Regions from separate parts of the Streptomyces sp. NPDC051217 genome, predicted to be linked through region 3. Evidence: riboswitches for the same ligand, from Rfam matches in the RefSeq annotation. Region 3 holds a riboswitch; each other region holds the start of a gene.

Region 1 (7,171 bases), on a different contig from region 3:
GAAGGCGCGGGCGTGCCGGGACTCGTCGCGTCCGAGGAGCTTCCAGATGCCCCTGACCACGGGCTCCTTGGTCTCGGCGGCGAGCGCGCGGTAGAGCTCGGCGGCGCGGGCCTCGGAGATGATGTTCATCATCAGGGTGCCGACGCGGGTGTCGCCGATCGGGTACGGCTCGCGCTTGTACAGCGCGTGCTTGGAACGGACCTTGACGCCCAGCTTGTCGAGGCAGCGGGCCTGCACGAGCGAGTGCCGTGCCTCCTCCGCGCCCCAGCTCAGCGCCCAGGACGAGAAGCTGGTCTCGCCCTCCCACTCGCGCAGGAAGTTGTGCGCGCCCGGCAGGGTGCCGAACTCGATGATCGCCGCCTCGGTGAGGAAGTCGACCTCCTCGGCACTCATCAGCTCGGGGTTGAGCTTGTCGAGGTCCAGCTCACGCCAGTCCCAGCGGGTCGTCTCGAACCAGTCGAAGATCTTGTTCCACGTCATGTCGAGGTAGAAGTCGGTGTACAGCGGGTCGAGGATCAGCGAGCCGTGGGCCCGCATGCCTATCTCGACGGTGTCGGCGAAGCCGAAGCCGTCGAAGGCCGCGGGGGCGATGATGTCCTCGACGTCGTGCACCTCGGCCCAGCCGGGTACGGCGCCGCCGGCGCCGTCGCCGACGACGTACACCCGGGTCTTGGCGAAGCCGCGCATACCGCGCAGGCTGCGGACCGCCGCCGGTGCCGAGGAACCGCTGCCTCCGATGAAGGCGACGGCCAGTTCGGTGCCCGGTTCGAGGTCGTGCAGGTAGCGCTCGAAGGTGTCGGGGGTGGACCGGTCGAGGCCGATCTCACCGAAGCGGGCCAGCGAGAGCTGCGGGCCGAGAGTGAGCGCGGGCAGACAGTCGACGAAGACGACGCGCGTCTTGCTCGTGCTCACACCGTCGGTGCCGACGGCGAGGTTGGTGCCGCTGCCCAGGTTGAGGCCTGTGTTCATGACGTTTCCTCTCGAAGGAGATGGTTACGTGCTCGCCGGCGCCCGGGATCCGCGGGCGGCAGGACGCGAGGTCATACCGAACGCGGTCGCGGCGCCGAGCATCATGAAGATCCCGATCGCGATCCAGGCGTTGACGAACGCCTCGTGGGTCGCGTCGTAGGTGAGCGGGGTGCCGAGGATCGCGACCAGCAGGCTGATCCCCAGCACGCTGCCGATCTGCCGGCTCATGTTGACCACCGCGCTGCCCGTGGAGAACCGGGCCGCCGGCAGGTCGGTCGTGGCGGTCGCGAGGATCGTGGGGAGCGCGAGGCCCACCCCGACCCCGCCGATCAGCCAGCCGGGCAGCAACTCGCTCGCGTAGTGCGGGCTCTGCCCAATGCTCGCCGCCATCAGCAGCACACCGACGGTGCACAGCAGACAGCCGGCGGCGACCATCCGGCCCGCCGGGACGCGTGCCGCGAGCTTCGCGGCGACGATCGCGGCCAGCGGGACCATCAGCGGGCCCGGGGCGATCCCGAGTCCCGTACGCAGTGCGGAGTAGTGCCAGACCTGCTGCATCCACAGGATCGCGGTGAGCAGGTTCGCGGCGAACGCCGCGCTGAAGGCGACCGCCGTCAGGTTCGACCAGACGAAGGCCCGCACCCGGAGCAGCGCCGGTTCGATCACCGGGGAGGCATGGCGCCGCGACCGGAACCAGAACACCGCGATCCCGAGGACCGCACCGGCCAGCACGGCGGACGTCCGGACCCCGGACCAGTCGTTGATCTTCACCAGGCCGAGTGCCAGCAGCGCGATCGAACCCGTCAGCAGCGCGGCTCCCGGCAGATCGGGCAGCCGGGTCATCGCCGCTTCCTTGGAGTCGGGGACGATACGGAAGGCCACGACCAGCGCGAGGACACCGATGGGGATGTTCACCAGGAAGATCCACCGCCATGACGCGCTGACGAGCAGACCGCCGAAGACCGGCCCGGCCGCCGCCGCCAGCGCGGCGCTCGCCGACCAGATCCGTACGGCACCGGCCCGGCGCTCCGGCGGGAACGCCGAGAGCAGCAGACCGAGACTGGCGGGCGTCAGCGCCGCGGCGCCGACCGCCTGGAGCACCCGGAAGAGGACGAGCTGCCACAGCGATGTCGATACGGCGCAGGCCGCGGACGCCGCGGTGAACAGGGCGACGCCGAGCAGGAATCCGGCCTTGCGGCCGTAGCGGTCGGAGAGGCGGCCCAGGGGCACCAGGAGTGCGGCGAAGACGATGGCGTAGGCGTTGAGGACCCACGAGAGGTCCGCGAGGGAGGCGCCGTCGAATTCACGGCCGATGGCGTCGAAGCCGACGTTGACGATGAAGAGATCGAGCCCGGCCATGAAGGCGGCCAACGACAGGATCCCGAGCAGGAGTCCGGAGTGCGGCGGCAGTGCCGAGGCCGGTGCCTGCGCTGATGCCGGTGACTTCGCCGGTGGGACGGGGTTCGGTGTCGAGTCGGGTGTCGCTTGTCCGGTGCCGGCTTCTGTGGCCATGCAGGTCTGTCCCTCGGAACGCTGGGGATGTCGGTGATGCGCTCTGCCGCCTGCCGTCTACAGGACTCATCCGATACGTTCGCCACTGCCCGGTACAAGGGATTCCGGCCCATCCCCACCTTTCGCGGCCTCAACCACCACTTTGGTGGGAGTCCCGGCTACGACCTACGGAGCCGGAGCACCGAGTTCCGCGGGCCCCGGACATACGGAGACACGGAGACACGGATGCCCCCGACCGGTCTTCCGGTCGGGGGCATCCGTCGTCAGGCGCCGCCGGTCACTCCGCCAGCGGCAGATAGACCCGGTTGCCGCTCGCCGCGAACTCCTTCGACTTGGCCGCCATGCCCGCCTCGATCTCGTCCTGCGAACCTCCGTGGTCGCGCCTGATGTCGTGCGAGATCCGCATCGAACAGAACTTGGGTCCGCACATCGAGCAGAAGTGCGCGGTCTTCGCCGGCTCGGCGGGCAGCGTCTCGTCGTGGAACTCCCTTGCCGTGTCCGGGTCGAGCGCCAGATTGAACTGGTCCTCCCAGCGGAACTCGAACCGCGCGTCCGACAGCGCGTCGTCCCACTCCTGCGCCCCCGGATGCCCCTTGGCCAGATCCGCCGCGTGCGCCGCGATCTTGTACGTGATGACACCGGTCTTCACGTCGTCGCGGTTGGGCAGGCCCAGGTGCTCCTTGGGGGTCACGTAGCAGAGCATCGCCGTACCCCACCAGGCGATCATCGCCGCGCCGATGCCGGAGGTGATGTGGTCGTACGCCGGGGCGACGTCCGTCGTCAGCGGGCCGAGCGTGTAGAACGGCGCCTCCTCGCAGATCTCCTGCTGGAGGTCGATGTTCTCCTTGATCTTGTGCATCGGGACATGGCCCGGACCCTCGATCATGGTCTGTACGTTGTGCCGCTTGGCGATGGTGTTCAGCTCGCCCAGCGTCCGCAACTCGGCGAACTGGGCCTCGTCGTTGGCGTCGGCGATCGACCCGGGGCGCAGCCCGTCGCCGAGGGAGTACGTCACGTCGTACGAGGCGAGGATGGAGCACAGCTCCTCGAAGTTCTCGTAAAGGAACGACTCCTTGTGGTGCGCCAGGCACCAGGCCGCCATGATCGAGCCGCCGCGCGAGACGATGCCGGTCTTGCGGCGGGCCGTCAGCGGCACGTACCGCAGCAGCACGCCCGCGTGGACGGTCATGTAGTCGACGCCCTGCTCGGCCTGTTCGACGACCGTGTCCTTGTAGATCTCCCAGGTCAGCTCCTCGGCCTTGCCGTCGACCTTCTCCAGCGCCTGGTAGAGCGGCACGGTGCCGATGGGGACGGGGGAGTTGCGCAGCACCCACTCGCGGGTGGTGTGGATGTTGCGGCCGGTGGAGAGGTCCATGACCGTGTCGGCGCCCCACTTGGTGGCCCAGGTCATCTTGTCCACCTCCTCCTCGATGGAGGAAGTGACCGCGGAGTTGCCGATGTTGGCGTTGACCTTCACGAGGAACCGCTTGCCGATGATCATCGGTTCGATCTCGGGATGGTTGACGTTGGCCGGCAGTACGGCGCGGCCGGCCGCGATCTCGTCCCGTACGACCTCGGGCGCGACGTTCTCCCTGATGGCGACGTACTCCATCTCCGGGGTGATGTCGCCGCGCCGGGCGTACGCGAGCTGGGTCACCGCCTGCCCGTCGCGGCCCCGGCGCGGCTGGCGCGGGCGGCCGGGGAAGACCGCGTCGAGATTGCGGAGTCCACCGCGCGGCGAGGTGTGCTTGAGCCCGTCGTCCTCGGGGCGGACGGGGCGGCCCGCGTACTCCTCGGTGTCGCCCCGGCCGATGATCCAGTTCTCCCGGAGCGGTGCGAGCCCGCGCCGTACGTCGGTTTCGACGGTGGGGTCGGTGTACGGCCCCGACGTGTCGTACAGCGTCACGTCGTCGCCGTTGGTGAGATGCACCTGACGGACCGGCACCCGGAGATCGGGGCGTGAGCCCTCGACGTATCCCTTGTGCCAGCCGATGGCCCTGGAGCCCTCCGAGGGCTCCGAGCCCTCGGAGCCGTTGGAGGCAGACGTGCGTGTGTCCTGAACGGTCATATGAGACCTACTCCCTACGCCGGCATTACCCGGTAACAGGTTCGGCGGTCGACGCAGCTCAGGGATCCGGGGAGACCCCGGAACTCCACAGTCAGCGTCCTCTCAGCCCGGTGCTCCGAGCTCCCGCGTGTGTAAAGGCACCACCACGCTAACGCGCTATCGGGCGTGCTGAACAGAGGGCCTACACCGTTCTTGCGATGATCGGTCGGTGACCCCATCCCCGCAGACACCCGATCCGCACGGCCACTCGCACAGTCATGGGCCGGCCGCGCCGGTCTCCAGACACCTGCGCAAGGTCATCGCCGCGGTGCTGATTCCCTTCGCGACGGCCGTCGTTGTCGGTCTGATCGTGCTCTGGCCCGGCGGCACCCCGGCCCACGAACGCACCGGTGTCGGCTTCGACCGGCAGACCCAGCAGGGCCAGGTGGTGAAGATCGAGCAGGTCGACTGCAGTGACGTGAACGCCGCTCAAGTCCCGTCGACGGGCGATACGTCGACGCCGCAGGGGCGGGAGGCGGAGCGCGCGCAGAACGGGGACTGCGAGAAGGCGACGGTGGAGGTGAAGAGCGGCAAGGACAAGGGGCGCAGGTTCGTCGAGGTCGTCCAGCCGGACGCGCCGCGGCAGTTTCACGTGAATCAGGACGTCGTGGTGGCCTACGCGCCGGACGCGCCGAAGGATCTCCAGTACTCGGTCACGGACGTGGACCGCACGGTGCCGATGGCGCTGCTGGCCGGGATCTTCGCGCTCGCGGTGATCGTGGTGGGGCGGCTGCGCGGGCTGATGGCACTGGTCGCGCTCGTCATCTCGTTCGCCGTACTGACGCTCTTCATCCTGCCGGCGATTCTCCAGGGCTCGAACCCGCTCATCGTGGCGGTCGTCGGCGCGAGCGCGATCATGCTGATCGCGCTGTATCTGTGCCACGGCCTCACGGCCCGTACGTCCGTCGCCGTGCTCGGCACCCTGATCTCCCTGCTGCTGATCGGGCTGCTGGGCTCGCTGTTCATCGGCTGGGCGAGCCTGACGGGCAACACGGACGACAACACCGGGCTGATCCACGGGCTGTTCCCGGAGATCGACATGAGCGGTCTGCTGCTGGCCGGCGTGATCATCGGATCGCTGGGTGTGCTGGACGATGTGACGGTCACCCAGACGTCGGCGGTGTGGGAGCTGCGTCAGGCGGACCCCGACATGGGGCCCCGCGCGCTCTACCGTGCGGGTATCCGGATCGGACGCGACCACATCGCGTCGGTGGTCAACACGCTCGTACTGGCCTACGCGGGCGCGGCGCTGCCGCTGCTGCTGCTCTTCTCGATCGCGGAGTCGAGCGTGGGGACGGTGGCCAACAGCGAGCTGGTGGCCGAGGAGATCGTACGGACCCTGGTGGGGTCGATCGGTCTGGTCGCGTCGGTCCCGGTGACCACGGCACTGGCGGCGCTGGTGGTCTCGGCCGACCGGCCGGGATCGTCGGCGCCGCGCGGTGGTGGCCGCGGTGGACGGCGCCGCAAGGCGTAGCCGCGACGGCGCCCGCGGGGGCGGCGCTCAGCCCGCGTTCTCCTCGGCGAGGATGCGGCCGAGCGTCTCCTCCAGGTCGGTCTCGAAGTCCCCGAGCGCCATCTCCTGGCCGAGCGGGACCAGCCGGTCCGTACGGTCGAGGAAGGCCACCAGCGGCGGGGCGCTGGCCCGGAACAGCGCGTGCTCCGCGCCGACCTGGAGCCTGATGTGGACGTCGGAGAGCTCTTCGGGCTCGGTCGGCGAGATGTACACGTCGCCGTCGCCGCTGGGCTCGTTGATGCCGTCGATCAGCAGCTCACGGCCGAAGGCCCAGGTGACCGGGGCGTCGCCGGGCAGATGGAACGTCATCCGCACCGCGTAGGGGTCCGTCGTCTCGTAACGGAGTTCCACCGGAATTCGGAATGAGAGCTCTTCGGAGACAAGGAAACTCATCAGGACTTCGGCCTGAACCAACTCGCGCATCATGTACCCCGCAGTGGAAGACGGAAAGTTACGGAGAGTAAGAAATTCAGAGAGATTTCGGGGGTTTCAGGGGTGAAACGTCCGGTATTGATGCCCCTTGATCCTCTTCTTAATCGTCCAGCACGCTGTAACGGATCACAAGGAGTGATATTTCAGATACTGATAGAGAATTCCAGCGAGCCGATCATGCTTCCGATCTCTTTGCATAGCAGTTCGACAGCGGGAAGCAGTCTTTCCTCCTGATGCAGCGGCACGGACGTCGCGAGGGTCGCGACCGTCGCCCCTGCCCTGATCGGTACGGCGGCGCAGACCTGGCCGAGCGCGTACTCCTGGCGCTCCAGCACCGGTCCCGTACGCCTCATGGCGCCGAGGCGCGCGAGCAGTGTGCGCCGGTCGGCGACGGAGTAGGGGGTGAGCGGGCCCACGGGATACCGGTCCAGATGGTCCCGGCGGGCCTCCTCGTCGAGCTGGCTCAGCAGACACTGGCCGATCGCGTGCGCGTGCGCGGTCTCGCGGAAGGCGGCCCACTCGGCGACGGCGGGCGCCGCGGGGCTGTCGGCCACCGCGACGATCTCGATCTCGCCCTCGCGGTAGATCGCGAAGTACACCGGCGCCCCGATCAGATCGCGGCAGTGCTCCATCGACTC
Region 2 (7,171 bases), on a different contig from region 3:
CCTCCCGTCCCGCACCTCCCCTTCGACCCGTACCGGGGCCTGCTCTACACGCCCAAGCATCTCTTCGAAGGACTGGACGAGGGCGGGTACGAGGTGACGCCGGACGCCCTCGCCTACGAGTGGTTCCAGCGGACCAAGGCGGACGGCGACATACTCAGCTCGATGCTGCGATCGGTCCACGACGACGCGATCTCGGACGCATTGGACGAACTCCTTGTCGGCGCACGGGTCGTCGGCGTGATGGGCGGCCACGCCATGGCGCGGGGCACCGACGCGTACGCGGGGGCGGCGCGCCTCGGCCGCGACCTGGCTCGTACGGGGCTGACTGTCGCGACCGGCGGCGGCCCCGGCGCCATGGAGGCCGCCAACCTCGGCGCGTACGCCGCCCCGCACCCCGACGAGATGCTGGACGAGGCTCTCGAAATCCTCGCCAAGACACCCTCGTTCAGCCCGTCGATCTCCGAGTGGGCGCGCGCCGCCTTCGAAGTACGGGGCCGGTGGCCCGGGGGCGCCGGGTCGGTCGGGATCCCCACCTGGTTCTACGGCCACGAGCCGCCGAACGCCTTCGCCGGCCACATCGCGAAGTACTTCGCCAACGCGACCCGCGAAGACGGTCTGCTCGCCCGCTGCAACGCCGGCGTCGTCTTTCTGCCCGGCGCCGCGGGCACCGTCCAGGAAGTCTTCGACAACGCGACCCCGAACTACTACGAGTCACGCGGCGAACCGACCCCCATGGTCCTGGTCGACCGCGCGCACTGGACGGAGAAGCTGCCCGCCTGGCCGCTGCTCACGTCGCTGGCGCGGGAGCGCTCGATGGAGTCCCGCATCGCGCTCGTCGACTCGGTGGCCGAGGTGCCCGAAGCCCTGGCCCGGCTCTCGGCCTGACCCGCGGGGTACGGGCGGACGACGCCTCGTCAGTCCGCCCCGTTGTCGCCTGTTGGAGACGCACGCTCCTCGGCATCGGCATCGGCATCGGCATCGGCCGAGTCCGGTTCCCTGTCGTCGTCCAGGACCACCACGTCCTCGGCCGCGAAGGAGACCCCGACCGTCGCGCCCTCGTCCGGCACCTCGCGGGGGCCACACTCCGCCTCCACCTCCGGCCCGTCGGTGGGCCGCAGCAGGACTGCGACGTGACTGCCGCGGAAGGTGCGCGCCCCGACGGTGCAGCGCAGTCCGTCCTCAGGAGGGCCGAGCCGTACCCCAGCGGGACGTACCAGCAGCGTGCGGAGGCCCTGGGGCGAGCCGGCGGGCACCGGGATCTTGCCCCAGGGCGTGTCGGCGGCGTCGCCGTGCACCGTGGCGGTCACGACGTTGTCGAATCCCAGGAAACGCGCCACGAACGCTGAGGCAGGGCGCTGCCAGACCTCCACCGGTGTGCCGCTCTGGGCGACGCGTCCGTCGCGCATCACCACGACCCGATCGGCGAGCGCGAAAGCCTCGCCCTGGTCGTGTGTGACGGCGAGAACCGTCGTACCCAACTGCGCGAACAAGCCGCGCAGTTCCACGACCAGGCGTTCGCGCAGACTCCGGTCGAGCTGGCCGAGCGGTTCGTCGAGCATGAGCAGCCGGGGGCGCGGGGCGAGCGCCCGTGCCAGTGCCACACGCTGCTGCTCGCCGCCGGACAGCGCGGCGACGGCGCGGCGCTGGGCGCCAGGCAGGCCGACGAGGTCGAGCAACTCGGCGACACGTCGCTGCTGTTGACCGCGCGGCTCGCCGCGCATGCGCAGTCCGAAGGCGACGTTGCCGCCGACGTCGCGCTGCGGGAAGAGCTGGTGATCCTGGAACATCAGTCCGACGCCCCGTCGGTGCACCGGAACCCCCACCTGGTCGGTGCCCTCCAGCAACACGCGCCCCGTATTCGGCGGTTGAAGGCCGGCGACGACGCGCAGCAAGGTGGACTTACCACTGCCGCTCGGCCCGAGGACGCAGACGATCTCGTGCGCCGCGATCTCAAGATCCACCGCATCGAGCGCCGTACGGTGCCCGAAGCGCACCGTCACGTCCTCAAGAGTGAGCAGGGCCATCAGAACTCTCCGGAACGATCGGTACGGATACGTTCGAGCACCAGCAGCGACACCGCGCACACCACCATCAGCACCGTACTCAGCGCCATCGCCTGCCCGTAGTTGAGATCACCGGGCCGCCCCAGCAGCCGCGCGACGGCCACCGGCAACGTCGGCCGGTCCGGTCGCGCGATGAAGACCGTGGCACCGAATTCACCGAGCGAGACAGCGAAGGCGAATCCGGCGGCCACCAGCACCGCCCGCCGCACCATCGGCAGATCGACCTCCCGCCACGCACGCAGCGGCGACGCCCCCAGAACGGCCGCGGCCTCGCGCAACCGCCCGTCCACGGCTCGCAGGACGGGAAGCATGATCCGTACGACGAAGGGGACCCCCACCAACGCCTGGGCGAGCGGCACCAGAATCCACGACGCCCGCAGATCCAGCGGCGGCTTGTCGAGCGTGATCAGGAACCCGAAACCGACAGTGACCGCGGAGACGCCCAGCGGGAGCATCAGCAGCGCGTCGAAGCCCCGTACGAGGCGCCCCGCTCGCCGGGTGAGCGCCGCCGCGGCCAGCCCGCCCACGACCAGGGCGATGACGGTGGCCGTGAGGGCGTAGCGCAGCGAGTTCCAGACCGCTTCCAGCGGCGGTACGAGGAATGTGCCGCCGCTCGCCTCCACCGAACGCAGCGCCCGGTAGTAGTCGAAGCCGTACCCGGCGGGGCCGTCGAGCGACCGCTCGATCAGCACGCCGAGAGGCAGCAGGATCAGAAGGAGGACGGTGCCGAGCACGCCGGCGAGCAGCGCCCACTGGCCGACTCCCCGCGGCCTGCGCACCGTCTGCGCGGGATCGACCAGTTTCAGGGTGGTCTCCCGCCTCCGTACGGTCCAGGCGTGCAGGGCCAGAATCGCGCCGACGGCGGCGAACTGCACCATCGTCAGAACGGCGGCGGTGGGCAGATCGAGCAGCTGCGCGGTCTGCCGGTAGATCTCCACCTCCAGGGTGGAGTAGGCCGGACCGCCCAGGATCTGGACGATGCCGAAGGAAGTGAAGGTGAAGAGGAACACCATCAGCGCCGCGGCGGCGACGGCGGGGCCCAGTGCGGGCAGCGTGATCCGCCACCATGCCACGAGCCGCCCGGCACCGAGCACCCGCGCGGCCTCCTCCTGACGGGGATCCAGCTGCGCCCAGAGGCCGCCCACGGTGCGGACGACCACCGCGTAGTTGAAGAACACATGCGCGAGGAGGATCGCCCACACCGTCGTGTCCGCCCGCACGCCCCACAGTTCGTCGAGCAGCCCGCCGCGCCCCAGCAGCGCGAGGAACGCCGTACCGACAACAACGGTCGGCAGGACGAACGGCACCGTCACGACGGCGCGCAGAAGCTGTTTGCCGGGGAACTCGAAGCGCGCGAAGACGTACGCACCGGGAAGCGCGATCAGCAGGGTGAGCGCGGTGGAGACCGCGGCCTGCCACGTCGTGAACCAGAGCACCTGCCCGATGTCGGGCCGGCCCAGCACGTCGCCGAACCTGCCCCAGTGCCAGGAGCCGTCCGCCTTCAGCCCCCGGCCGACGATCGCGACGACGGGGTAGGCGAAGAAGACCGCGAAGAACGCGACGGGCACGGCCATGAGGCAGAGCCGTACGGCGCTCCCCCGGCGCCGCGCGGCACGCACCGCGGCGCCGGCGTCCCGGCCCCGTCCTCGGCCCGGCCGCCGAGCTGACTTCCCGACTACCGGCCCCGTAGCCGTACGCGTGCTCCGCTCGCCCTTCCGGGCGGCGTCCGCGCCTACTTGACGACGAGTGAGGACCACGACTGGATCCACTCGTCACGGTTCTTGGCTATCTTCTCCGGGTCCATGGTCTGCGGCATATCGACGACGGCGCCGTGGTCGGTGAAGAGCGCCGGCAGCTTCGCACCGTCGACGACCGGATTCACGAACATGTTGAGCGGCATGTCCTCCTGGAAGGTCTTGCTCACCAGGAAGTCCAGCAGTGCCTTGCCGCCCCCCTCGTTCTTCGCCCCCTGGAGCAGACCGGCGAACTCGATCTGGCGGAAGCAGGTCCCCGTGGCGACGCCGGTCGGCGCCTCCTGGGGCTGCGGTTCGGCGTACAGGACCTCGACGGGCGGGCTCGACGCGTACGAGACGACGAGCGGGCGCTCCGCCTTCGCCTTCTTGCCGCCGGCCGAGCCGGAGAAGTCCTCGTTGTAGGCCTGCTCCCAGCTGTCGACGACCTGGACGCCGTTGGCCTTGAGCTGCTTCCAGTAGTCCTGCCAGCCGTCGTCCCCGTACGCGGCGACGGTACCGAGGAGGAAGCCGAGCCCCGGTGAGGACTGCCCGGCGTTCTCGACGACGAGAAGGTTCTTGTAGGCGGGCTTCGTCAGGTCGGCGAAGGACTCCGGCGGCGCCAGCTTCTTGTCCGTGAAGTACTTCTTGTCGTAGTTGACGCAGATGTCGCCGGTGTCGACAGGGGTGACACGGTGCTCGGCGTCGTCGAGCCGCACGTCGGCGCGGACCTGGTCGAGACCCTTCGCCTCGTACGGCGTGAACAGGCCGTTGTCGAGAGCGCGCGAGAGGAGCGTGTTGTCGACGCCGAAGAAGACATCGCCCTGTGGGGAACCCTTCGTGAGGATCTCCTTGTTGAGCGCCTCGCCGGCCTCGCCGCTCTTCAGCACCTTGACGGTGTAGCCCGTCTGCTCGGTGAACTCCTTCAGTACGGAGTCCGAGGCCGCGAAAGAGTCGTGGGCGACGAGCGTCACGCTCTTGGACTTCGCCCCGTCCGACGACCCGGCGTCCTCGGACCCGCCGCCGCACGCGGCGAGCGCGGAGACTCCCAGCGCCGCGGCGACGGCGCCGACCGCCATCTTCTTCGTGGTACGCAACTGAATTCCTCCTGGGGTGTCCAGGAGAAGACGCGGCCCTGCCCCGCACCGGCGGACCGGAACAGGGCAGGGCGCAACAGCATGAGTGATGACCGAACTTCCTACCCAGAATGACCTGGGCGAGGTTCAGAGGGTCTGCGATCGTGAGGCTCTTCCCGAGCCTCTGCCGCACTCTCAGCGCTGTGGCGCTCCCCTGTCGGAATATGTAATTCGTTCGAACCCCAGAGTACATGGACCTCAACGGGGCCCCTACGCCGCACTCAGCGCTCCGTCGCCGCCAGCTGACCGCATGCCCCGTCGATCTCCTGGCCGCGGGTGTCGCGCACCGTTACGGGCACCCCGTGGGACGCGACGGCCTCGACAAAGGCCTTCTCGTCCTCGGGGCGGGAGGCCGTCCACTTGGACCCGGGCGTCGGGTTGAGCGGGATCAGATTGACGTGTACCCGCTTCCCTTTGAGCAGCCGCCCCAGCAGATCGCCCCGCCACGCCTGGTCGTTGATGTCGCGGATCATGGCGTACTCGACGGAGATGCGGCGGCCCGACTTCTCCGCGTACTCCCAGGCTGCGTCGAGCACCTCCCGCACCTTCCAACGGGTGTTGACCGGCACGAGGGTGTCGCGCAGTTCATCGTCGGGCGCGTGCAGCGAGACGGCGAGGCGGCACTTGAAGCCCTCGTCGGCGAAGCGCAGCATCGCGGGCACCAGGCCCACCGTCGAAACGGTGATGCCCCGTTGCGAGAGACCGATGCCGTCCGGCTCGGGGTCGGTCAGCCGGCGGATCGCCCCGACGACGCGGCGGTAGTTGGCGAGTGGTTCGCCCATACCCATGAAGACGATGTTGGACAGCCGGGCGGGCCCGCCGGGGACCTCGCCGTCGCGCAGCGCGCGCATGCCGTCCACGATCTGGTGCACGATCTCCGCCGTGGACAGGTTGCGGTCGAGGCCCGCCTGCCCCGTCGCGCAGAACGGGCAGTTCATGCCGCAGCCCGCCTGCGAGGAGATGCACATGGTGACCCGGTCCGGGTAACGCATCAGGACGGACTCGACCAGCGTGCCGTCGTGCAGCCGCCACAGCGTCTTACGGGTGGTGTCGTCGTCGCAGGAGATATGCCGCACCACGGACATCAGGTCGGGCAGCAGCTCCGTGGCGAACTTCTGGCGCGCGGCGGCCGGGATGTCCGTCCACTCGGCGGGGTCGTTCGCGAACCGCGCGAAGTAGTGCTGCGACAACTGCTTGGCACGGAACGCCTTCTCACCGAGCGCCGCGACGGCCTCGCGACGTTCTTCCGGCGTGAGGTCGGCGAGGTGCCTCGGCGGCTTCTTGGCGCCACGGGGCGCGACGAACGTGAGCTCTCCGGGATTGGGCGGTGCCATGAGCTGTTTTCTCCTCGGTACGACGAGGCCGGTGTTCCCCGCCGGCTGCGGGAGAGACGTGGGCACACTGCCGGTGCCAGGAGACCTCATGTGACGGGCTCCGCGACCGCGGAGCGCAGTAAGGCCCGCCGTCCAGGACGGCGGGCCTTACCAGGGTAACCGGTAGGGATACGACTCAGCCCGAGCCGACGAAGACCACCAACAGCAGCCACACCACCGGGGCCGTCGGCAGAAGCGAGTCGAGGCGGTCCATGATGCCGCCGTGACCGGGCAGCAGCGTGCCCATGTCCTTGATCCCGAGGTCCCGCTTGATCATCGACTCGCCCAGGTCCCCGAGCGTGGCACTGGCGGCCACGGCGAGACCGAGCAGCAGCCCCTGCCACCAGGTGCCGTCCTCGATGAGGAACTGCATGCACAGCGCACCGGCCGCCATGGCGAACCCCACGGCGCCCAACAGGCCCTCGCGGGTCTTGCCGGGGCTGATGCGCGGCGCCAGCTTGTGGCTTCCGAAGCGCCAGCCGATCGCGTACGCACCGGTGTCGCTGACGATGGTCAGAACCAGGAACGTCAGCACGCGCTGCGCGCCGTCGTCCGCCTTGAGCATCATCGCGACGAAGGTCGCCAGGAAGGGCACGTAGAACGCCGCGAAAACGCCCGCGGTCACGTCCTTGAGATAGCCCTCGGGCGGCTCCGTCATGCGCCAGGCGAGCACGGCGAGCGCGGTGAGCGCCGTGGCGACCCAGGCGCCTTCCGCGCCCCGTACGTACCCGGCGACCACCATCGCCGCGCCACCGACCGCGAGCGGAACGAGGGGCGCCTTGATGGCCTTCTTCTCGTCGAGCCGGGAGGTCAACTCCCACAGCCCGACGACGACGGCGACCACTATGACGCCGATGAAGACGGCCTTC
Region 3 (7,171 bases):
TTCGAGCGTCGCCGTGGAGTTGTTGAGTGTAATGAAGTGGAGTCCGGGAACACCCTCCGCGCGCAGCGTCGCGCAGAACTCCGTCGCGTACTCGATACCGATGGAGCGTACAGCGGCGGGATCGTCCTTGACGGAGAGGATCCGCTCTTTCAGCGCCGGGGGCAGCGAGGCATTGCTGAGCTGCGAGAAGCGCTCGATCTGGCGGACGTTGGTGACCGGCATGATCTCCGGGATGATCGGCGTGTCGCAGCCCGTGGCCGCGACCTTGTCCCGCAGCCGCAGATAGTCCTCCGGGTCGAAGAACATCTGGGTGATCGCGTAGTCGGCGCCCGCCCGGCACTTGGCCACGAAGTGCCGGATGTCGCTCTCCCAGTCGGACGAGCGCGGGTGCATCTCGGGGAAGGCCGCGACGCCGACGCAGAAGTCGCCGGACTCCTTGATCAGGCGGACGAGATCGGCCGCGTACCCCACGCCCTCGGGGTGCTTGATCCACTCACCCATCGGGTCGCCGGGCGGGTCTCCGCGCACGGCGAGGATGTTCCTGATCCCGGCGTCCGCGTACTGGCCGATCATGTTGCGCAGCTCCGCGACCGAGTGGTTCACGGCGGTGAGGTGGGCGACCGGGATGAGGGTGGTGTCGGAGGCGATGCGCTGGGTCGCCTTGACCGTTCCGGCCCGGGTGGAGCCGCCCGCGCCGTAGGTCACGGAGACGAAGCTCGGGCCGACCGCCTCGACCCGGCGCAGCGCGTTCCAGAGGTTGCGCTCGCCTTTCTCCGTCTTGGGCGCCCAGAATTCGAACGAGTACGACAATTTGCCGGTCGCAAGCAGGTCACGCACCGTACGGGCGTGATCCGTCCTGGTCGAAGCTGTGCCAAGGGCCATACCCGAAGGCTATCGAGGCCGCGGCGATCACCCAACCAGAGCAGGGCGATTTGTCCAATTGACACCATCCCTGTCCATCCCTCGGACGGTGCGGACAGCGAAGATCGAGGACGGACGGGGTGCGCGCCTCCGGCGCCGGGGGTCAGGCGCTCGATGTCGGGCGCCCGGTGTCAGGCGACGCGGTCGCGAACGCGCTTGGCGAGACCGGCCGCCGCCATGGCCGGATCGTCCGCCTCCGTCACGGCCCTGACGACCACGACCCGGCGGGCCCCGGCGTCCAGCACCTCGTCGAGGTTGCCCGCGTCGACCCCGCCGATCGCGAACCACGGGCGCCGGGTGGCCAGCGATGCCGCGTACCGCACGAGGTCGAGCCCCGGCGCGTGCCGGCCGGGCTTGGTGGGGGTGGGCCAGCAGGGACCCGTACAGAAGTAGTCCACGCCGGGCTCACCGGCCGCCGCCATCGCCTCGGCCTCGGAGTGCGTGGAGCGGCCGATCAGCAGGTCCGTACCGAGGATGGCGCGGGCGGCGGACACGGGCAGGTCGCCCTGGCCCAGGTGCAGCACGTCGGAGCCGATGGCGTGCGCCACGTCGGCCCGGTCGTTCACGGCGAGGAGCTTGCCGTGACGCCGGCAGGCGTCGGCGAAGACCTGGAGGTGGTCCAGCTCCTCGGCCGCCTCCATGCCCTTGTCACGCAGCTGCACGATGTCCACACCGGAGGTGAGGACGGCTTCCAGGAACTCGGGGAGATCCCCCTGCCGCTTCCGCGCGTCCGTGCACAGATAGAGCCGGGCGTCGGACAGCAGATCGAGTGCGCTGGGCGCTGCGGGCATGCGGGTCTCCCCCGTCGGATCGGTGTCCTCGGACGGCCCAGATCGGCGTCCCCGGACGGCCGTGCTCGGATCAATGTCTGGCGGATCAATGTCTGTCGGATCGGTTCTCTGGGCCGGCCGTACGCGGGGCGGAGCGCCCCGCCCCGCGTACGGCCGGTGGTGGTGTCGTCAGACGGCGAGCGCCTGAGCGCGGCGCTTCACCTCCGTACCGCGATTCTCGCTGAGGGCCTGCGCGGGCGTGCCCGGCAGGGACGGGTCGGGAGTGAAGAGCCACTCAAGCATCTCTTCGTCGGTGAAGCTGTCGTCCCTCAGGAGCGTCAAGGTCCCGGCGAGGCCCTTGACGACCTTGTTGCCGTCGATGAAGGCGGCCGGCACCTGAAGCGCGCGGTTCTCCCCGCGGCGCACGGCGATCAGCGTGCCTTCCTTCACCAGCTGACGCACACGCGTCACCTCGATATCCAGCATCTCGGCGATATCGGGCAGGTGAAGCCAGGCAGGGACGAGAGCATCGATCTTTGCGTCAATCTCAGTCACAGGACAAGCCTGCCATCCCGGACTGACAGTCGGAAGCCGAGCCGGGCACCGAACGGGTCGCCGGGCACCGCGTCGGCCGGGGGACGACAGCGCGGGGGCGGGATCGGCAGAGGTCAGAGAACGGTCGATTTCAGCGGTACGGCGGGGTCGGCCGCCCACTCGGTGTCGATCCGCGCGCCCGACGCGACGAGCTTGCGGCCCTGCGCCAGATCACGCGGCCGGCCGACGGTCATCAGCGCCACCAGCGCCCCCTCGCGCAGCCACAGGACCGACCAGGCGGCGGTCGCCGGGTCGCCGCGCCACAGCAGCGTGTCGGCCCGCGCGTGGTGGCCCGCGTACTGCACGAAGCGGCCGAACTGTTCGGACCAGAAGTACGGCACGGGGTCGTACGGCTCGTGGGCCTCCCCCACGATGTCGGCGGCGACCGTGCGCGGCCCCTGGAGCGCGTTGTCCCAGTGGTGCACCAGCAGCCGCTCGCCGTAGCGGGCCGAGGGGAAAGAGGCGCAGTCCCCGACCGCGTACACGTCGGCCCGTGAGGTACGCAGCCGGTCATCGGCGGTGACGGCACCCTCGGGGCCGGTCACGATGCCGGAACCCGCCAGCCAGCCCGTGGCGGGTCTGGCGCCGATGCCCACGACGACCGCGTCCGCCGCCAGTTCGCGGCCGTCGGCGAGGAACACCGTGCCGGGCCGGACGCCCGCCACGCGCGCGTTGGTGAGGAGTTCCGCGCCGCTCTCCGCGTACCAGTCCTCCATCGGAGTGGCGACCTCGGCCGGCAGTGCGCCGGCGAGCGGACGGTCCGCGGCCTCCACGACGGTGACCGCGCAGTCGGCCTCCCTGGCGGCGGTGGTGAACTCGGCGCCGATCCAGCCCGCGCCGACCACGACGATCTGGTTCCCGCGGTCCAGGATGGGGCGCAGCCGCGCGGCGTCGTCCAGGGTGCGCAGCAGATGGACACCGGGCACGTCCTTCGCGCCGGGGAGCGTGACCGGTTCGGCGCCGGTGGCGAGGACCAGTACGTCGTACGGGACCGGCCCCGCCTCCGTGTCCACCTCGTGGTCCTCGGGGCGCACGCCGGTCACTTCGAGCCCGAGCCGCAGCTCCAGGGAGAGCGCGTCGAAGTCCACGTCGAAAGCCGAACCCTCCGCCGTCCCAAGGAGGACGGCTTTGGAGAGTGGGGGCCTGTCGTAGGGCTGGTGGGGCTCGGCTCCGACGAGGGTGACGGGGCCGCCGTACCCCAGTTCGCGCAGTGCGACGGCGGTCTGCACACCCGCCATGCCCGCGCCGACGATGACGGTGCGCCGCCCGTCCGCCTGCTTCCGCTGCTCGTTCACCTGATCACCTTAAGGACCCGGCCGGGACGACGACTCCCTTACAGGGCACGGCGACCGGGGGTTACCCTGACCCGGAAGCACTTATCGGCAGTAGCGAACAAGAGACTTCACACCTCGCGGGAGCCCGTACGCACCGGGCTGAGAGGGAGGCTGACGCGGCCTCCGACCGTACGAACCTGATCCGGGTCATGCCGGCGAAGGGAGGAGCTGGACGCCCATGCGCTCATCTCACGTTCCGTTGGGGGAATCCGGTCCGGAGCCGTCTCCGGGCAGGTCTCCGGACCCGTCCGCCGGCCCAGGTCCCCGGCACACCGACGTCCTGGTCGTCGGGGGCGGCGTCATCGGCCTCGTCACCGCCTGGCGCACGGCGCAGCGCGGGCTCCGCGTCACCGTCGTCGATCCCGAGCCGGGCGGCGGGGCCGCCCAGGTCGCCGCCGGGATGCTCGCCCCCGTCAGCGAACTCGACCACGGCGAGCAGACCCTGCTGGGACTGAACATCGCCTCGGCGCGGCTCTATCCCGACTTCGTCGCCGAGCTGGAGTCCGCCACCGGCCAGGACACCGGCTACCGCGCCTGCGGCACGCTCGCGGTCGCTCTCGACACCGACGACCGCGCGCGACTGCGTGAACTCCACGCCCTCCAAAAGAGGTCGGGTCTGGAGTCCGAATGGCTCACCGGACGCGAGTGCCGGCGGCTGGAGCCGATGCTCGCTCCGGGCGTACGCGGCGGCCTGCGGGCCGACGGCGACCACCAGATCGACCCGCGCAGGCTCGCGGCGGCCCTCGTGACGGCCTGCGAGCGGGCCGGGGTGGTCTTCCACCGGGCCTGGGCCGAGAGGCTGCGGGTGGTTCGGGACCGGGCCGCCGGAGTCACCGTCGGCGGCGGCGCCGATCTCGACGCCGAGCAGGTCGTCATCGCCGGTGGCAGCCTCAGCGGACGGCTCGCCGGAGTGCCGGACGACGTCCTGCCGCCGGTACGGCCCGTCAAGGGCCAGGTCCTGCGGCTGACGGTGCCGCGCCCGTACGCGCCGTTCCTGTCCCGGACACTGCGGGCCGAGGTCCGCGGCAGCCACATCTATCTGGTGCCCCGCGAGAACGGCGAATTGGTCGTGGGCGCCACGAGCGAGGAGCTCGGCTGGGACACGACGGTGACGGCGGGCGGGGTGTACGAACTCCTGCGCGACGCCCATGAACTGCTCCCCGGCATCACCGAACTGCCGCTCACCGAGACCCGCGCCGGGCTGCGGCCGACGTCACCGGACAATGCCCCCCTGCTCGGGCCGACCGCCCTGCCGGGCCTGCATCTGGCCACCGGGCACCACCGCAACGGGGTGCTCCTGACGCCCGTCACGGGCCAGGTGATGGCCACCGTGCTCACGACGGGCGAACTCCCCGACGACGCACGACCCTTCACACCGGACCGCTTCTCGCCCGCCTTCGCGCCCCGCCCCTCGCCGGGCCTCTCCCCCGCCGTCTGACGTAGGTCAGGAGCAGCACGCATGACAGACACCGTGAATCCGTCCGTGAATCCGTCGGTGAACCCGCACACTGATCCGTGCGTCGATCCCTCCGCCGATCCGCCCGTGAACCCCTCCGTGACCGTCTCGGTGAACGGAGAGGCCCGCGTCCTCGCCGGCCCCGTCACCCTCGACGTCCTCGTCGCGACCCTCACCCCCGCCCCGTCGGGCGTCGCCGCCGCGCTCAACGAGACCGTCGTCCCGCGCGGGCGCTGGTCGGCCACCACCCTGTCCGACGGCGACCGCGTCGAAGTCCTCACCGCTGTCCAGGGAGGCTGAACCAGATGTCCGACGACAGGCTCGTCATCGGCGGCACCGCCCTCGACTCCCGGCTCATCATGGGGACGGGCGGCGCGCCCAGCCTCGACGTACTGGAAAGGTCGCTGACCGCGTCCGGCACCGAACTCACCACCGTCGCCATGCGCCGGCTCGACCCCACCGTGCAGGGCTCAGTGCTGTCCGTGCTCGACCGCCTCGGCATCCGGGTGCTTCCGAACACGGCGGGCTGCTTCACCGCGGGCGAGGCCGTCCTCACCGCCCGGCTGGCGCGTGAGGCGCTGGGCACCGACTGGATCAAGCTCGAAGTGGTGGCCGACGAACGGACACTGCTGCCCGACCCGATCGAACTGCTCGACGCCGCCGAGACGTTGGTGGACGACGGCTTCACCGTGCTGCCGTACACCAACGACGATCCCGTGCTCGCGAGGAAGCTGGAGGACGTGGGCTGCGCGGCGATCATGCCGCTCGGCTCCCCGATCGGATCGGGTCTGGGCATCCGTAACCCGCACAACTTCCAGCTGATCACCGGCCACGCGCGCGTGCCCGTCATCCTGGACGCGGGTGCGGGCACGGCGTCGGACGCGGCGCTCGCCATGGAGCTGGGCTGCGCCGCGGTCATGCTGGCGTCGGCGGTCACACGCGCCCAGGAGCCCGTCCTGATGGCCGAGGCGATGCGGCACGCGGTCGAGGCGGGCCGGCTGGCGCACCGCGCGGGCCGCATCCCGCGCCGGCACTTCGCCGACGCCTCGTCCCCCAAGGAGGGGCTGGCGATGCTGGACCCGGAGCGGCCGGCCTTCTGACGGCGTTCTGACGGGGTCCGAGGGCGCTCTGAGGGACGGCGGCCGGAAGGCTGTCGGCCGATTGCCGCGATGTGGTGTGTGTGCTGTCACAAGACGGCTCCATTGGGGCGTCCGGCCTCACCCGGGGCTGCGGGAGTGTCGGTGGCGGCTCGTAGACTCGGGCGGGTGGATACGACAGTCAAGGACCCTCTTGTCGGGCAGGTGCTCGACGGCCGTTACCGCGTCGACGCGCGCATCGCCGTCGGCGGCATGGCCACGGTCTACCGCGCTGTCGACACCCGCCTCGACCGGGTCCTGGCCCTGAAGGTGATGCACCCGGCGCTGGCGACCGACTCCGTCTTCGTGGAGCGCTTCATCCGCGAGGCCAAGTCCGTGGCGCGGCTGGCGCACCCGAACGTGGTGGGCGTCTTCGACCAGGGCGCCGAGGGCGCGTACGTGTATCTGGCGATGGAGTACGTGGAGGGCTGCACGCTGCGGGACGTCCTGCGCGAGCGCGGCGCCCTCCAGCCGCGTGCCGCCCTCGACATCCTGGAGCCGATGCTGGCCGCGCTGGGCGCCGCGCACCGGGCCGGCTTCATCCACCGTGACATCAAGCCGGAGAACGTCCTGATAGGGGACGACGGCCGGGTGAAGGTCGCCGACTTCGGTCTCGTACGGGCCGTCGGCTCGGTCACCAACACCACCGGCACGATCCTCGGCACGGTCTCCTATCTCGCCCCGGAGCAGATCGAGTACGGCACGTCCGACACCCGGGTCGACGTGTACGCGTGCGGTGTCGTCCTGCACGAGATGCTGACCGGCGCCAAGCCGCACGGCGGGGACACCCCCGCGCAGGTGCTCTACCTCCATCTGAACGAGGACGTGCCCGCGCCGTCCGCCGCGGTGCCCGGAATGGCGGTCGAGCTGGACGAGCTGGTCGCGGCGGCCACCGCCCGTAATCCGGAGATCCGCCCCGGGGACGCGGTGGCGCTCCTCGCGAAGACCCGGGAGACGCGC

Evidence for each region. A riboswitch is a leader RNA that binds a small molecule or an ion and turns the genes downstream of it on or off. The one in region 3 is predicted to bind thiamine pyrophosphate.
Region 1: another riboswitch for thiamine pyrophosphate. It lies ahead of thiC (phosphomethylpyrimidine synthase ThiC); the one in region 3 lies ahead of thiO (glycine oxidase ThiO).
Region 2: another riboswitch for thiamine pyrophosphate. It lies ahead of ACIBBB_RS21895 (thiamine ABC transporter substrate binding subunit); the one in region 3 lies ahead of thiO (glycine oxidase ThiO).

The regions. Positions count from the first base shown of each region.
Region 1 covers NZ_JBITEV010000013.1:165,258-172,428, reverse strand. The annotation lists gene ACIBBB_RS26785 (ferritin-like domain-containing protein) at 1-969, opposite strand, end outside; gene ACIBBB_RS26780 (MFS transporter) at 994-2,481, opposite strand; gene thiC (phosphomethylpyrimidine synthase ThiC) at 2,759-4,549, opposite strand; TPP riboswitch at 4,544-4,686, opposite strand; gene ACIBBB_RS26770 (YibE/F family protein) at 4,758-6,062, shown strand; gene ACIBBB_RS26765 (SsgA family sporulation/cell division regulator) at 6,090-6,524, opposite strand; gene ACIBBB_RS26760 (IclR family transcriptional regulator) at 6,677-7,171, opposite strand, start outside.
Region 2 covers NZ_JBITEV010000009.1:275,536-282,706, reverse strand. The annotation lists gene ACIBBB_RS21910 (LOG family protein) at 1-885, shown strand, start outside; gene ACIBBB_RS21905 (ABC transporter ATP-binding protein) at 915-2,024, opposite strand; gene ACIBBB_RS21900 (ABC transporter permease) at 2,024-3,637, opposite strand; gene ACIBBB_RS21895 (thiamine ABC transporter substrate binding subunit) at 3,796-4,890, opposite strand; TPP riboswitch at 4,971-5,095, opposite strand; gene rlmN (23S rRNA (adenine(2503)-C(2))-methyltransferase RlmN) at 5,151-6,263, opposite strand; gene ACIBBB_RS21885 (phosphatidate cytidylyltransferase) at 6,439-7,171, opposite strand, start outside.
Region 3 covers NZ_JBITEV010000004.1:115,914-123,084, reverse strand. The annotation lists gene metF (methylenetetrahydrofolate reductase [NAD(P)H]) at 1-882, opposite strand, end outside; gene thiE (thiamine phosphate synthase) at 1,053-1,712, opposite strand; gene ACIBBB_RS11870 (Rv2175c family DNA-binding protein) at 1,881-2,246, opposite strand; gene ACIBBB_RS11865 (NAD(P)/FAD-dependent oxidoreductase) at 2,360-3,523, opposite strand; TPP riboswitch at 3,687-3,801, shown strand; gene thiO (glycine oxidase ThiO) at 3,798-5,057, shown strand; gene thiS (sulfur carrier protein ThiS) at 5,163-5,375, shown strand; gene ACIBBB_RS11850 (thiazole synthase) at 5,381-6,175, shown strand; gene ACIBBB_RS11845 (PASTA domain-containing protein) at 6,341-7,171, shown strand, end outside.